2 regions of the Shewanella sp. SM55 genome follow, and region 2 is predicted to be linked to the other one. Evidence: riboswitches for the same ligand, from Rfam matches in the RefSeq annotation. Region 2 holds a riboswitch; the other holds the start of a gene.
What was found. A riboswitch is a leader RNA that binds a small molecule or an ion and turns the genes downstream of it on or off. The one in region 2 is predicted to bind lysine.
Positions count from the first base shown of each region.

Region 1 (7,728 bases), on a different contig from region 2:
GCTCTAACTCTAAGGTAAAATCATTACCAACAAGACGCCATGAACCTCGTTTATCGGCTTGAATTTCTTTTATCACACCCAACACTTGCTGAATTTTAGCTAACTCAGTCCCTAATTCTTCCGTAAACCATTGCCCAAGCACTTCATGATCCATGCTAAAGCTAGCCAAAAAAGTGCCAGTTAAACTGTTACGCCGAAATTCGTATTCCATTTTATTGTCTCTTTGATCTAAGCCTACTAATGCTAATTTTAACCTATCCTTGGCTAAGTTGCTTGCATCCCTCAGCACATCAAATTTATGTCAATTTACGTTTTTCTCATGTCGTTAAGCATAAGTACTGACTTCATTTTCATGACAAAATCAGTTAGTTTGTTTGGATGATTTTGAAAGTTAAATGGAATGCGATATGCACGAAGGGTTTATCTACAGTTTAGTGCTCAGCGGCGCCCAAGCGGGTTCCACCTTGAGCCTAGAACAGATCGAAAAATGGGATCCTCAGGATGGCCTACTCTGGTTACACCTTCGCTATCGCAATAAAAAGGCACGCCACTGGATACTCAATAGCGGTCTGCCTAAGGTCGAAAGTGATGCCCTACTCGCCCAAGACACTCGCCCCCGCGCTGTGATTACAGGTGAAGGTATATTACTCGCATTACGCGGCGTTAACCTCAACCCCAATTCAGCTCCCGAAGACATGGTGGCCGTGCGTATTTATGCCGATAAACAGCGGATCATTTCCACCTGCGATCGCGAGTTACAGTCGGTCAAAGATGTCGCCGAGCTGATCCTTGAAGGAAATGGGCCTACAACTACGGGGGACTTTATCGTCGCAATCTGCGAGCGACTGACCAATCGTAAAGTCGAGTTTATTGATAAATTGGAAGAACAGCTCTCTGATTTAGAAGAACTAGTCGTCTCAGGCAATGTGAAAGATTTACGTACCGATATCGCCGAACTGCGCCGTCAAACTGTAGCCATTCGCCGCTATTTAGCCCCACAGCGCGAAGCATTCTCGAAAATGATTTCCGAGCAATTCAGCCTATTTAAAGATACTGAGCGACTCAAGCTGAGGGAAACAAACGATAAACTTATCCGCACCATTGAAGATCTCGATGCCCTGCGCGATAGGGCTAATGTAACTCAAGAAGAATTACTCAGTCAGCAATCGGAGCAACTCAACAAACGCTTATATTTCTTATCCTTAGTGTCAGCAATCTTCTTACCGTTGGGCTTTTTAACAGGCTTACTTGGGGTCAATATTGGCGGGATACCGGGCGCGGACAACACTTGGGCCTTCGCCACCTTCTGCGGCATATTAATCTCACTCGTCGCCCTGCAAATGGCGCTGTTTTATCGATTTAAGTGGTTATAGCCACCTTAACACAACAAAGCCAATCAATTAGGATTGGCGTTGTTTTCGTTCATTCTTATAAGCTGAATGTTATGAGCTAATGCTTATGCTCTAAGCGGGCGATTATGTCGTTGGCAACTCAAACACATGAGTCATGACTTTATAAAGCTCTGTTCCTTGGTGCACAGACGCCGAAGCAAAGTGCAAAATCGGCACGCAGTCCTGCGGTAAACTGACCGTCTTTAGCTCATCCGCTGTACCGTATAAATCCATACGCAGTAAATTCACTAAGGGCTGTCCCGCTGCCAGAGGTTCACCCACAGGCGCGAGGTATTCCACTAATCCAGCACTTGGCGCGTGATACTTTTTATAGTCCTTAAGGTAACAACCAAAGCGCTGCATTTTAGCGGGCGCAACGGTTTCAGCTATTACGCCTCGGTGGCTTAAATATGCCAAAATCCCTTGTGCATCAACCCGTGCATCCTCAAGACAGACGCGCTCTTGGCTCGCCAATTCCAAGGTTAACGCTGACACTGTAACCCCTAAATCGCGCCCTTGAGATTTTGCAAAATCACTCAATTGCCACCAAGGACAAAACGCCGCCTCATCCATGGCGCCACCAAAGGCATTGGGGATAATGAGCGTATAAGGGATCGACAAAAACTGCGCAGCAGCTAAGTCATATTCAGGACAATACAAGTGCTTACAAGACTTAGGACCTGTGTGCAGATCGAGCACTATATCCGCGCCATGGGCCATAATCTGCAGGTTAACCGCAAGTCTATGACCCGTGGTGATGCCCCATTCATAACGCAATTTTTGCTGACAAGCTTCAACCAAAGTACTGCGATAGGCTTGGATCAGCTCGCTATCACTCAGCTTGGCATGTTCCCCATACCAAGTCGGCAAATCGATTGCATGATTCAAATACTCACGATTCCAGTTCGCGCCCGTAATAGGATCAAATCGGCCAAGGGTAAACTCACCACTTTTTTGGTTGATCCCGAGTGGATTGGCCAATGGCACTAAAGTGATTTCGCCGCGGATGTCACAGTGTTCAAGCTGCTTCATCAACTGATAAATCACCGCATTACCTTGAACTTCAGCACCGTGGACATTGGCCTGAATATACACTTTGGGGCCATTCGCCTTATCGTCACTCGGTTTGAAATGGTAGATAGGCAAGGTGAGCGCTTGCCCTGCGGCAAGCTCCCCGATTTGCAGAGACGATGTTGTCGGCAACATACTAAACGCCTTCGAACAGATTTTGATGCAGCGATTTAACCACTTGCGCCGCTTCCGCTTCGGCCACTAACACACACAGGTTATGTGGGCTGGCGCCTTGGCAAATCATCCGCACATTGTGTGGCTCTAACACTTCAAACACACGACGACAAATACCCGGCGTCGTCGCGATGCGGTTACCGATAATCGCCACTAAGGCCAATCCATCTTCAACTCGCACACGACAATGCTGTGATAATTCTTGCAGCAATGCCTCACTCAACAGACCTTGACCACTTGAATCTGAACCGGTTTTATCGAGGGTTAGAGACACATTCACTTCTGATGTGGTAATCAAATCCACACTGATCTTATGTCGCGCTAATGTCGCAAAGGTTTCCGCTAAAAAGCCCTGCGCATGCAGCATTTGCAAGCTGTGAAGATTTAACAGGGTTTGATCGCGGCGCAAAGCCACAGCACGGAATAAGGGCGCATCTTCCACTTGATGACGGATCCAAGTCCCGCCTTTTTCAGGCTCTTTACTTGAACCCACAAACACTTGAATTTGCTGACGAACGGCAGGAAGAATAGTCGCAGGATGCAATACCTTGGCACCAAAGGTCGCCATCTCGGCAGCCTCATTGAAACTGATCTCGGCAATCGGAAAGGCATTGGGCGCAAGGCGAGGATCTGTTGTATAAATCCCAGCGACATCGGTCCAAATCTCGACCGCTGAGGCGCGTAACGCTTCGGCTAACAGTGCAGCAGAATAGTCACTACCACCACGACCTAACGTGGTCGTTTGACCGGCTTCATCGGCACCGATAAAGCCTTGCGTGACAATCACTTGTTCCGCTAATAGTGGCTGTAGATAATCACGAGCTAGAGTCGCAATCTGTTCAACCTGAGGTTCAGCGCGGCCAAAGTGGCTGTCAGTACGTAATACTCGGCGCACATCGAAGGCACTTGAGTTGACACCTTTCTCACGGATCACCGCCGAAAACAACGCCGAAGAACATTGCTCACCGAGGGACAACAACTCATCCATAGTCGCTTTGCTGCGTTGTGATGCAAGCGCTTCACTCAATACCGACATACGACTCAATAATTTATCTAATGCGGCGGCCACATCGTTAGGACGACCGAGCTTATCTAAAATCGCATATTGAATTTGGGCAATTTGTTTTAATCGCTGTAATCGGCCATCGTCGTTGATCGATTCTTGGGTCAATTCCACTAACAGATTAGTCACGCCGCTCGAAGCGCTGACCACGACTAAACGGCAATGAGGATTAGCTAACACTATGTCGGCACAGCGATTCATAGCGTTATAGTCGGCAACTGAGGTGCCACCAAATTTTGCGACAACGAGGGACATTAGCGCACCTCCGTGAAACACGTAGGGCAAAAAATAAATGCAGATTGAATAAAATATTGATTAACTAACATGATCACACTCCGAACTGACTTCGTTCGAAGAGCCTGGTGCTCAATGATAACGCACCCCAAAAGAAGGGAAACAGCAATCGTCACCAGAAGCTCTCCACCAATTACAGGTGACAATCGTCAGGATTCAGCCTGAGCGACCGACATAAACATGCAGCAACCATATCTATGCCTCGGCGTTAATCTCCCTCATCAGTCATCGCTGGAGTTTGTGCTCCTCTGACCGACTACCTAGTTAACGCTCCTCTTCTGTTCCTTTCCTAGGAAAGGGACGAAAAAAGTAGCAATAAACCCCTAATGAAGTCAATGCTAATTTCATAACAAATGAACAATTTAAATAAAATCTTTTGAAAACAACTAAATGTTCAAATCGGGTAGCTCGTATACCAGCTGCACATAATCTCTAAATTTGCCTAAACACACTTCATCATGTCCATCCAAGGTGCAAGGCACTAAGCTCACATCCCCTTGTTCGACAACATAAATCGCATATTGATTAAATTTCTTACCCAATTGCAATGCCATCGTTCTATCGATAAACACGGCCCAACTTTTTTCCATGTGGGATAAATCCGGTGCTGCGCCCACTAAAGCACGATAAGGGCTACCGAGTAATTCAATTTCACGGAGAAGTTGGCGATCGAGTAAACGGTTTTGGCTAGGAGAGAGAAGCTTTGAAGCGGGATTATGAGCGGTAATAACAGCAAAGGAAAAATCACAGGATAATGCTTGAGTCAGCAGAAACAACGGCGCTTGGTAACATTGCCACAAATTTTGAGTCGTATTGTCCATTGGTAGTCTAGTCGAAAAATGAACCCAAGCTAGTGTAGCAGAGTGATTGTAAAATCCAAAGAGGCGTGAACTGGCTCACAGGAATAAGAAATACATTAGTTATACTAATCAATAGCTAAAGTAAATATCATGGTAAAAACCCCTGCTCACCTAAAATTTGTTAACATTTCATTTGTTAACAAATGACTAAAACGAGTACAATGTACGTACTGGTGAGTTGAAACAGATTGAGCAAGATGCTTATCGTTCAATACAGTTTGTTACATATATCGCTTAAAGTAACGTGAACTGACCGGGCATCTGTTTAAAATCTGTTCTACATTTGATTTGTCTTTTAAACATTTAAAAAAAACAATAGTTAAGGAACTTATTCTAACTATTGCTTATCGAAGTTGGTACTGATTACGTTTTCTCGTATTACACTTAAACGTGCACTTAATCTACATCCAGATATAGATGTCACCGTAAAGATTTTCCTTTTGAGCACAAAGCAGTTCAAGGAAGTATCAACGCTTTTATGAATATAAGAGCCCGAAGTAAGTTGCTCTTATTGGTTAGTATAAACTGATTAAAATTTAGGTAAATAATATGCAAAATCCGCACATTCTGATCGTTGAAGATGAAGCCGTTACCCGTAACACGCTGAGAAGTATTTTCGAGGCAGAAGGGTATGTGGTAACTGAGGCCAATGATGGCGCAGAAATGCATAAGGCTATGCAGGAAAACAAAATTAACTTGGTCGTTATGGACATTAACTTGCCAGGTAAGAATGGTCTATTGTTGGCACGTGAACTACGTGAAATCAACAACATCGGTCTTATCTTCCTGACAGGTCGTGACAACGAAGTCGACAAAATTCTTGGACTTGAAATTGGCGCGGACGATTATATTACCAAGCCGTTCAACCCACGTGAATTAACGATTCGTGCTCGTAACCTTCTGACTCGTGTCAACAGCGCTGGCGCTGAAGTCGAAGAAAAGAGCTCAGTAGAATACTACCGCTTCAATGATTGGAGCTTAGAGATCAACAGCCGTTCATTAGTGAGCCCACAGGGTGAATCTTACAAACTGCCACGTAGCGAGTTCCGCGCTATGCTGCACTTTGTTGAAAACCCAGGCAAAATTTTGACTCGTGCCGATCTACTGATGAAAATGACTGGCCGTGAACTTAAGCCACACGATCGTACTGTAGACGTGACTATCCGTCGTATCCGTAAGCATTTCGAAAGCTTACCAGATACGCCAGAAATCATCGCGACTATTCACGGTGAAGGCTATCGTTTTTGCGGTAACTTAGAAGGCTAATCGCCCGCTAAGCAACATCCGCATTAATTGGTTTGATAAGAATCGATTCAAAAAAACCAGATCCTAGGATCTGGTTTTTTTATGCCTGCTATTTGGCGTTTTTCAACTGCCTATCGAGGAAATCTGCCAGTGAGCGATATAAGTGATTACGTACTTTCTCGCCACGCATCGAATGTTTAGATCCAGGATAATCGATCATCTGGAATAATTTCCCTTCATCCTGCAACGCCTTATAAACCCGAGTGCTGTTTTCAAACAAGACGTTATCATCGGCCATGCCGTGATACATCAACAGACCCGATTGATAGTTTTTCACATAAGGGAACACGCTGCTGGCTTCATAACCTTTTTCATTCCCCTCAGGATGGGCTAAGTAACGCTCAGTATAATGGGTGTCATATAAGCGCCAGTCGGTTACAGGTGCACCCGAAATCGCGGCTTTAAAGTAATCCGGCGCCTTAAATAAACTCATCAAGGCCATGTAACCGCCGTAGCTGTGGCCGTAAATCGCTACATTATCGGCATCGACAAATGGCAGACTCCGTAAATAGTCCACTCCCACTTTTTGATCCTTGACTTCAGCTTCACCCAAATGACGGTAAATCACTTGCTCAAACTTTGTGCCCCTGTGGGCGCTGCCGCGGTTATCCAACTGGAACACCACATAGCCTTGTTGCACCAGATACTGGGTAAAGTAGTCCTGCTCGGTCCAACTGTTGGTCACTAACTGTGCGTGCGGCCCACCGTAAACCCGCACTACGACAGGGTATTTCTTGCTCGCATAGAAGGGAACAGGTTTGAATAAACGGGTTTGTAACACTTGGCCATCTTCGGCTTTCAGTTCACCAAATTCAGGGATTTGCCACAGACCCGCATAGTCATATAAAGGATGGCCTTGCTTGACTTCATTTTGCTCAACCCAAGCCAGTTGTTGGCCCTTGTCACCGTGTAAACTGATCTGCGGTGGCTGAGATAAGCTATTGAAATAATCCAGATACACACTTTGATTGTCGGCAAACACAGGATCGTGCATGCCCGCTTGCTTGCTTACCCGCTCAACCTTGCCACCCGCTAAAGGCACGCGATAAAGTTGTTTCTCGATTGGCGTATCTTTGCGGCCAGTGAAATATACCCAACCAGCGGTTTCATCTATGTATTCCAACGCATCGACAGCCCACTCGCCCTGAGTCAATTGCGTTTTGAGTTTACCTTTTAAGTCAAACAGATACAGATGATTAAAACCATCACGCTCAGATGCCCAAATAAAAGCCGATTGCTGCTTTAAAAAATGCAGATCGTTATTGAGATTAACCCAAGCGTTACTGCGTTCTTTCACTAAGGTTTTTGGCTTAGTCAGTGAATCTAACGCCACCAGTTGCAAATCTAGCTTATGTTGATCGCGACTCTGCCACTGGAACGACAAATGTTTGCTATCGGGCAGCCAATCGACCCGCGGCAGGTAAATATCTTTGCTATTGTCTTCGCTGTTCTCTTCGCGCAGGGTCACCCAATTGATAGCCTTATCTTTTAACGTGACCACACCGAGGGCGATATCGACGTTGTTTTTGCCGGCATAGGGATAGCGCTGCTCAGTAAGTTTAATACCATC
Region 1 covers NZ_JAKKRS010000003.1:152,939-160,666, reverse strand. Annotated here, with positions in the region: gene L5L91_RS06065 (YacL family protein) at 1-211, opposite strand, end outside; gene L5L91_RS06060 (zinc transporter ZntB) at 408-1,373, shown strand; gene L5L91_RS06055 (succinylglutamate desuccinylase/aspartoacylase family protein) at 1,476-2,597, opposite strand; gene lysC (lysine-sensitive aspartokinase 3) at 2,599-3,954, opposite strand; lysine riboswitch at 4,105-4,279, opposite strand; gene L5L91_RS06045 (DUF3293 domain-containing protein) at 4,380-4,814, opposite strand; gene arcA (two-component system response regulator ArcA) at 5,403-6,119, shown strand; gene L5L91_RS06035 (S9 family peptidase) at 6,208-7,728, opposite strand, start outside.
Region 1: another riboswitch for lysine. It lies ahead of lysC (lysine-sensitive aspartokinase 3); the one in region 2 lies ahead of L5L91_RS03420 (Na+/H+ antiporter NhaC family protein).

Region 2 (7,728 bases):
ACCACTCGCCAACCTGTGTTGGCATCACTGGAAAACCGTGAGCTACGCCAGCGTATTTGGGAAGCCTCAGCGAACCGTGGCTTAACTGGTGAAAACGAAACTGCGTCACTCGTATCTCGTTTAGCGAAACTCAGAGCCGAGCGCGCAACACTATTAGGCTATGAAAACTGGGCAAGTTATCGATTAGCACCGCAAATGGCCAAAACACCCGAAGCGGTTTACAGCATGTTTGGCTCAATGGTGCCTGCGGTAGTTGCTAACACAGAGAAAGAAGCGGCCGACATTCAAGCGATGATCACTAAAACCGGTGGGAAATTTGAACTGGCACCGTGGGACTGGGAGTTTTACGCAGAAAAAGTTCGCCAAGAAAAATACGCCCTCGATGCCAATAGCATTCGCCCATACTTCGAGTTTAATCGTGTGCTCGAAGACGGCGTATTCTACACACTCAAAGAACTCTATGGCGTCACCTTAAAACCACGCCCAGATTTACCGGTTTACCATCCCGATGTGAAAGCCTACGAAATGTTTGATGCCGATGGCTCAAGCATGGCCATTTTCTACGCCGACTATTTTGCCCGTGAAGGTAAACGTGGTGGCGCTTGGATGAGTTCGTTCGTCGGTCAATCCTTCCTCGAAGGCACTAAACCTGTGGTCGTCAACGTGATGAACATAAAGAAAGCGCCCGAAGGTCAACCCACCTTCGTCAGCTATAACGAAGTCACTACTATGTTCCATGAAATGGGTCACGGCACCCACGGCATGTTCTCTAAAGTGACTTATCCAAGTCTGGCGGGCACCTCGGTTTCACGCGACTTTGTCGAATTTCCATCGACGTTTGAAGAAGATTGGGCCGCCCATCCAAAAGTGTTAGCGAACTACGCGAAACACTATGAAACAGGCAAACCCATTCCCGATGAACTGCTGCAAAAACTGCTGAAATCTGGCAGCTTCAACCAAGGCTTTGACACTCTGGAATACATGGCCGCTGCATTAGTAGACATGGAATGGCATTCATTAAGCCCAGATACCCCGCTGCAAGATGTACCAACATTTGAAGCCAATGCTTTGAAAAAGCACGGCTTAAACATCAGTGCCGTACCTCCGCGTTATAAGTCGACCTATTTTGCCCACGCCTTCCCCGGCGGTTACTCGGCAAGTTATTACGCTTATATGTGGAGTGAGATTTTAGCGGCGGATGCGTTTGCCTATGTACAAACCCAAGGCGGGCTCAATCGTGAAATCGGCATGAAGTACCGCAAAACGATCCGTGAAGTGGGTAATAGCATAGCGCCAATGGACGCCTACAAAAACTTCCGCGGACAAGAGCCAACCACAGAAGGCTTACTTAAACGCCGCGGTCTAGATCAAGCACGCTAAGCTAAGAGTTGATAGCCTTAATGCGATAAGCTAGAGATAAAAACAAACTCAGCCTTAACCAAAAAAATCAGCCAGCATAATGCTGGCTGATTTATTTTGACTTATTTGTCGTGAACGTTTGCAGTGAAAGGTTTCAATTAACGTCTAGCTAATTGTGCCTTTAGATTTGATTTTAAGTACGATAATACTAATTACAAATGCCACACTACAAGCCACTAAACCCGCGACAACAGACTCGGTAAATCCAAGTGCCACATAACCCACTAAGCTAATAAACGCCGCAATGAGTGCATAAGGTAGCTGAGTCACCACATGGTCGATGTGGTGGCAACTGGCGCCCGTAGACGACAAGATAGTCGTGTCGGAAATTGGTGAACAGTGATCGCCAAATACAGCCCCCGCCAGCACAGAGGCAAGCATAGGTAGCATCATGCCAGTGTGACTTCCCATCGCCATATCAGCAGCAATCGGCAACATGATCCCGAACGTACCCCAGCTAGTACCAGTTGAGAACGCGGTAATACCTGCTAGCACAAACATTAAGGCGGGTAAAAATGCGAACGGAATATTTCCTGTTGCTAAACTAGCCATAAACTTACCGGTTTCGAGTTGACCAATCACACCTGCGATTGTCCAAGCAAATAACAGGATGTAAATCGCCGGCAGCATAGAGCGAGCGCCCTGCACTATACCTTTGACTATCATCAATTTCTCAACGCCTTGCACTAAATTCAATATCAGCGAAACCGCTAGACCAATTAATGCACCAAAGAAAAGTGATGAACTGACATCGGTTTTCTCAAAAGCAGAAATAATATTAAATTCAATCCCTTCCGCCGCGAGTACTTGAGCGCCACTGTTAATCATAAAATAGAGGGTTGCAAATACCAACACGGTAATCGGCAGAAATAGACCTAAAATCTTACCGGTTTCGGCTTCAGGTAAATCCGCGTTCGCCCCAGGCGGTAATCCTTTAGACTCATCGTATAAATTACCACGTTGGGCATTGAGCTCATGCTCACGCATTGGCCCAACATCTAATCCCATAAAGACAACAAAAAGTAATAATAACAAGGAGAAGATTGCGTAAAAGTTCATCGGGATCATTTGAATAAAAATACTCAAATGACCCGTATCAGCAAAACCATGGGCAGTTAATATCCCGCCAATGAGTGCGATAATATAAGCACCCCAGCTCGAAACTGGAGAAATAACGCACACAGGCGCCGCAGTAGAATCTAATAAATAAGCTAACTTAGCGCGGGAAACATAATAACGATCGGTAACAGGTCGAGCGACCGAACCAACAACTAAACTATTGAAATAATCATCAATAAAAACTACGCAACCTAAAAACATGGTCAATAGTTTAGCATCACGTTTATTACGTATATGTAAACGAGCCCAATCGGCAAAAGCCCGCGCGCTGCCACTTACGGTAATTAACGCTGTGATCATTCCCAGTACAATTAAGAAACCGAGAATATATAAGTTCCACGAATTTAGACCTTTATCAGTCCAAAAAAGCCCTTTAACGCCATTAAATACAAACTCACCCGTTGCTAAAGGTGAAAATTGATTGAGCAATAAAGCACCAATTAAAATACCTAACCCCAAAGAAAGCAGTACACGGCGAGTCAAGATCGCCAACACGATAGCCACCGCAGGCGGCAACAAGGAAAGTGCCGAATCGGCATAATTCATAACAGTCATTGATTATTATCTTCGTTAAATACGAATGGAGGGCGACTGAACTGGTGGGAAAAGGCAATAGATACCCAAGGTCACCTGTCCTATCAGTAGCGCTCCATAGTAACTATTCCCAATATCCATATCGGAAAATACTATGGCAGTGCTGCACCTATTAGGTACAACCCCAGCAGTTGATCGTGATAAATCGAACCACTTCGGCACCAAATCCTTTCGCAATCGATCAACGGAATCACCCTACTGATCACTACTAATATTTGGCGCGCCTCTACTTCTAAGAACGCCCTTGCACGGGCGTGAGGCACATAAAAACATAAGCGGCTTAGCAGATGCTACCGCAAAGCCACTTAATGTGACCTAGATCACAGATAAAATCAACTGAGACTTGTAATCAACTCAGGAACCGCCTCAAACAGATCAGCAACGAGTCCATAATCGGCAACTTGAAAAATCGGCGCTTCAGGATCTTTGTTGATTGCAACGATGACTTTAGCGTCTTTCATGCCGGCTAAATGTTGAATCGCGCCAGAAATACCGACGGCAATATACAAGTTTGGCGCAACGATTTTACCGGTTTGACCCACTTGTAAATCGTTAGGCACAAAACCTGCGTCAACTGCAGCGCGTGATGCGCCAACTGCTGCGCCGAGCTTATCAGCAAGTTGCTCCAACATGCCGAAGTTTTCACCACTGCCCATGCCTCGGCCGCCAGATACGATAATGCCAGCATTGCCTAACTCTGGACGGGCAGAAACTGTCAGCGATTGAGAAACAAACTGAGTTCTCGCTTCAAACACTTTATCAAGTGTCGTCACAGCCGCACTGTTACCTTCTGGCGCAGCGTCAAACGCACTGGCGCGCACTGTTATCACTTTAATGGCATCATGGCTTTGCACTGTCGCTAAGGCGTTACCCGCATACACAGGGCGCACAAAGGTATCGGCATTGACGACGGTAATAACTTCTGAGATTTGCGCGACATCTAATAATGCTGCAACGCGCGGAAGCGTGTCCTTACCTAAACTTGAAGCCGAGGCCAGAATGTGACCATAGTTTGACGCTAAGTCCACCAGCAATTTGGCAAAATTTTCCGCTAAATGCGCTTCATACACGCTGGCATCGGCAACGAGTACTTGGCTAACGCCTTGTAGTGCCTGTGCGGCTTGGACAACCGCGCCACATTGATGACCCGCAACTAAGACATGTACTTCATCGCCTATGGCACGGGCGGCGGTAACAATTTTTGCCGTATCGAGTTTCAGTGCAGCATTATCATGTTCAGCTAATACTAAAATGGCCATTTAGATCACCTTCGCTTCATTTTTTAACTTTTCAACTAGCTCAGCTACCGACGCTACCATAATGCCCGCTTTACGTTCAGCTGGCGGAGTGACCTTCACAATCGTTTGGTGACTCTTTAACGTCACGCCTAAGTCTGCCACAGTAAATACTTCTAATGGCTTACGCTTAGCTTTCATTATGTTAGGCAATGAAGCGTAACGGGGTTCGTTCAAACGTAAATCGGCGGTCACAACAGCAGGTAAAGGCAGTTTAAGAGTTTGCATGCCGCCGTCAATTTCACGGGTGACTTGTAATGTATTCGCTTCTAATTTGATTTCTGAAGCAAAGGTCGCCTGTGGCATATCCATTAACGCGGCAAACATTTGGCCAGTTTGGTTATTATCACCATCGATGGATTGCTTACCAAAAATCACCAGCTCTGCTTGTTCTTTGTCTTGTACCGCTTTGAGCAATTTGGCGATAGACACTGGCACGAGCTCTTCTTCAGTATCGATATGAATTGCACGATCTGCGCCTAATGCAAGCGCGGTACGCAGTTGTTCTTGCACGGCTTTATTACCAATACTGACAACAACCACTTCAGTAGCGCTACCCGCTTCTTTTAAACGAACCGCTTCTTCTACTGCGATTTCACAAAAAGGGTTCAACGCCATTTTTAGGTTTGCAGTGTCAACACTTGTATTGTCAGCTTTGACCCTGACCTTCACATTGGCATCAACAACGCGCTTAACGGGCACCAATACTTTCATAGGGTTTCCTTCCTACACTTTCATGTACATGGACAAAACATTGGTTAATACCAATGCAGGATAGAGCAACTTTACGTCCTGTTAACGTTAACGTCAACCAAAGTCAAACGCCTGTTTGTATTTTTTAATCCGCTGCAACGGCCACTTTTTTGGACACTTATTTGAGGGAATAAGAAAAGTTCAAAAAATAAATAATATTTAATTTCCTTAAAACGCATAATTTTATTTGATTCGAGCTATATTAGTTTCTATCATTTAGGTGTTGTTCACCATTATCCTGTATTAAAAATAGAGTGGGACGAAAATAGATATGAGCGAATTTTTAGAGATATTAACTCACGGCCGTCGTTTTAAAGCTGCAGTAAAAGAACTTAGCGTTGAAGAGTTACGTGATTTAGCCGACAAATTAGATAAAATTTTAGTAGAACGCGAGTCTATGGCTGAGGAAGAAGAACAAGCCATGGCAGCTCGTAATGCTAAGATTGAAGAAATCCGTCAACAAATGGAAGCCGTTGGTTTATCAATTGATGACTTAGGTGGCGTAGCTGTTAAAGCTGCTGCGAAGAAACGCGCTCCTCGTCCAGCCAAATACCAAATTGAAGTTGACGGTGAAATGGTTCAATGGACTGGCCAAGGCCGTATGCCTACCGTATTTAAGAACGAGATCAACAAAGGTCGTTCTATGGAAGATTTCTTAATCTAATCCAACCAAGTGTGATGGCGCTAATTTGCCAACACAAGTTTGCATAAAAGCTCGCATTAATTGCGAGCTTTTTTATATCCATCAATCGTTTCAAACTTAAACGACAGCCGTTAATTCCGCACCTCACTCCCGCTCAAATTACGTTACAATTCAGCCTTAGTATTTACATCTGCTTTCAGTTACTCTTTGTTCACCCTCACTCGATTGAATAAAATAATGCAGATAAACAATAAGATAATGATAAGCTGCAGCATAATCGCTAGCTTAGTATCACAAACAACATTTGCCCAGCTCAATACTGGAACAACATCCAGTAAACTCACTGCATTTACCCATGCTGAATTAATTATTGCCCCGGGAAAACGTTTAAGCGATGCCACTTTATTAATTGAAAATAATCGAATTAAAGCCATTATTGAGCACAACGACATTCCCGCTGGCGCATTTAGAATCGATTTGAGTGGTTATACAATTTATCCCGGATTTATCGATCCTTTTACTGATTATGGGATTGAGTTCGAATATCCCAAACTTAAGCTCACTCGCCCCGTCTATGATATAAAGCGTATAGGTGGTAATGCGGAAAATGGTGCAATTCATTCTGAAAAAGAATGGTTTAATTACGTTTACCCCAATAAAGAACGCGCAAAAGAGTGGATTAATAATGGTTTCACCAGTGTGCAAAGTAGCAAACTCGACGGTATCTTCCGTGGGACGGGTGTCAGCCTTTCATTAGCAGACAAAACGGCTAATGAAGTGATTTATCGCGCCCGCAGTCAACCTTTTATGGCATTCGATAAAGGTTCGTCTGAACAAGATTATCCCTCATCATTAATGGGCAGCATTGCACTTATTAGGCAAACCTTTGCCGATGCAAATTGGTATAACCAAAATAAAAACAAACCTGCCAATGGCGCAATAAACAATCAAGTCGAATTTAATATCGCCTTTGAGCGTTTAGATAATTTAGCCGATAAGCAAATTATCTTTGAAACCAAAAATCTCAACGACCAATTACGTGCAGCCCATTTACTTAAAGAACATAAACTGCCAGCCAACCTACTTGGTAATGGTCAAGAATACTCACGCATCAATGAGTTAAAGGCGCTAAACTATCCGTTGATCTTGCCTTTAAACTATCCGCAGGCACCCGATGTCGGCACAGATGACGCTGATCGTGAAGTATCACTGGCGGATTTAAGACAGTGGGAACGTGCACCAACCAACCCTGCAGCAGTAGCTAACGCGGGTATCCCCTTTGCGTTAACGCAGTTTGGGATTAAGACAGATGCCTTTTGGCCACGCCTACGCCAGGCTATTGCCCAAGGTTTAAGTGAAGAAAACGCTCTCGCGGCACTCACCACCCAAGCCGCAGAGATGACAGGCACCGCCGACTTTACCGGTAAACTCGCGCCCGGTTATATAGCTGACTTTGTTATCACTAAAGGCAATATCTTTAAAGATGGCCAGATCTACAGTGTTTGGTTGCAAGGTCAGGAGCAAAGTCTGCGCTCACTTCCCCAAGCACGATTACTGGGAGATTACCAATTAAGCCTCAATAACCTCACGCTAGATTTATCGCTACATGATGAAAGTAAAAGTGATAAACCCAACATCCAAGGCAATTTAAGCAGTGGCGAACAAAGTATCTCACTCACTCAACTTAAGTTAGATGATAACGGGAGATTGAGCTTTACTGCCGATTTGAACGCCGCAGGCATTAACGGCCTTAGCCGCTTTACGCTGTGGATGGCCGATGACGGCATTCAAGGTCGCATGGTCGATGCAAAAAGTCGCACTACAAATGTTGCCGGTGTCGCTATGACTCAAACTGCAAAGCTCAAAAAAGCAGACCAAGCAAGCAATCATGCTCCCAAGAATGAA
Region 2 covers NZ_JAKKRS010000002.1:51,488-59,215, forward strand. Annotated here, with positions in the region: gene L5L91_RS03415 (M3 family metallopeptidase) at 1-1,380, shown strand, start outside; gene L5L91_RS03420 (Na+/H+ antiporter NhaC family protein) at 1,525-3,093, opposite strand; lysine riboswitch at 3,173-3,369, opposite strand; gene L5L91_RS03425 (electron transfer flavoprotein subunit alpha/FixB family protein) at 3,465-4,391, opposite strand; gene L5L91_RS03430 (electron transfer flavoprotein subunit beta/FixA family protein) at 4,392-5,141, opposite strand; gene L5L91_RS03435 (H-NS family nucleoid-associated regulatory protein) at 5,452-5,844, shown strand; gene L5L91_RS03440 (amidohydrolase family protein) at 6,061-7,728, shown strand, end outside.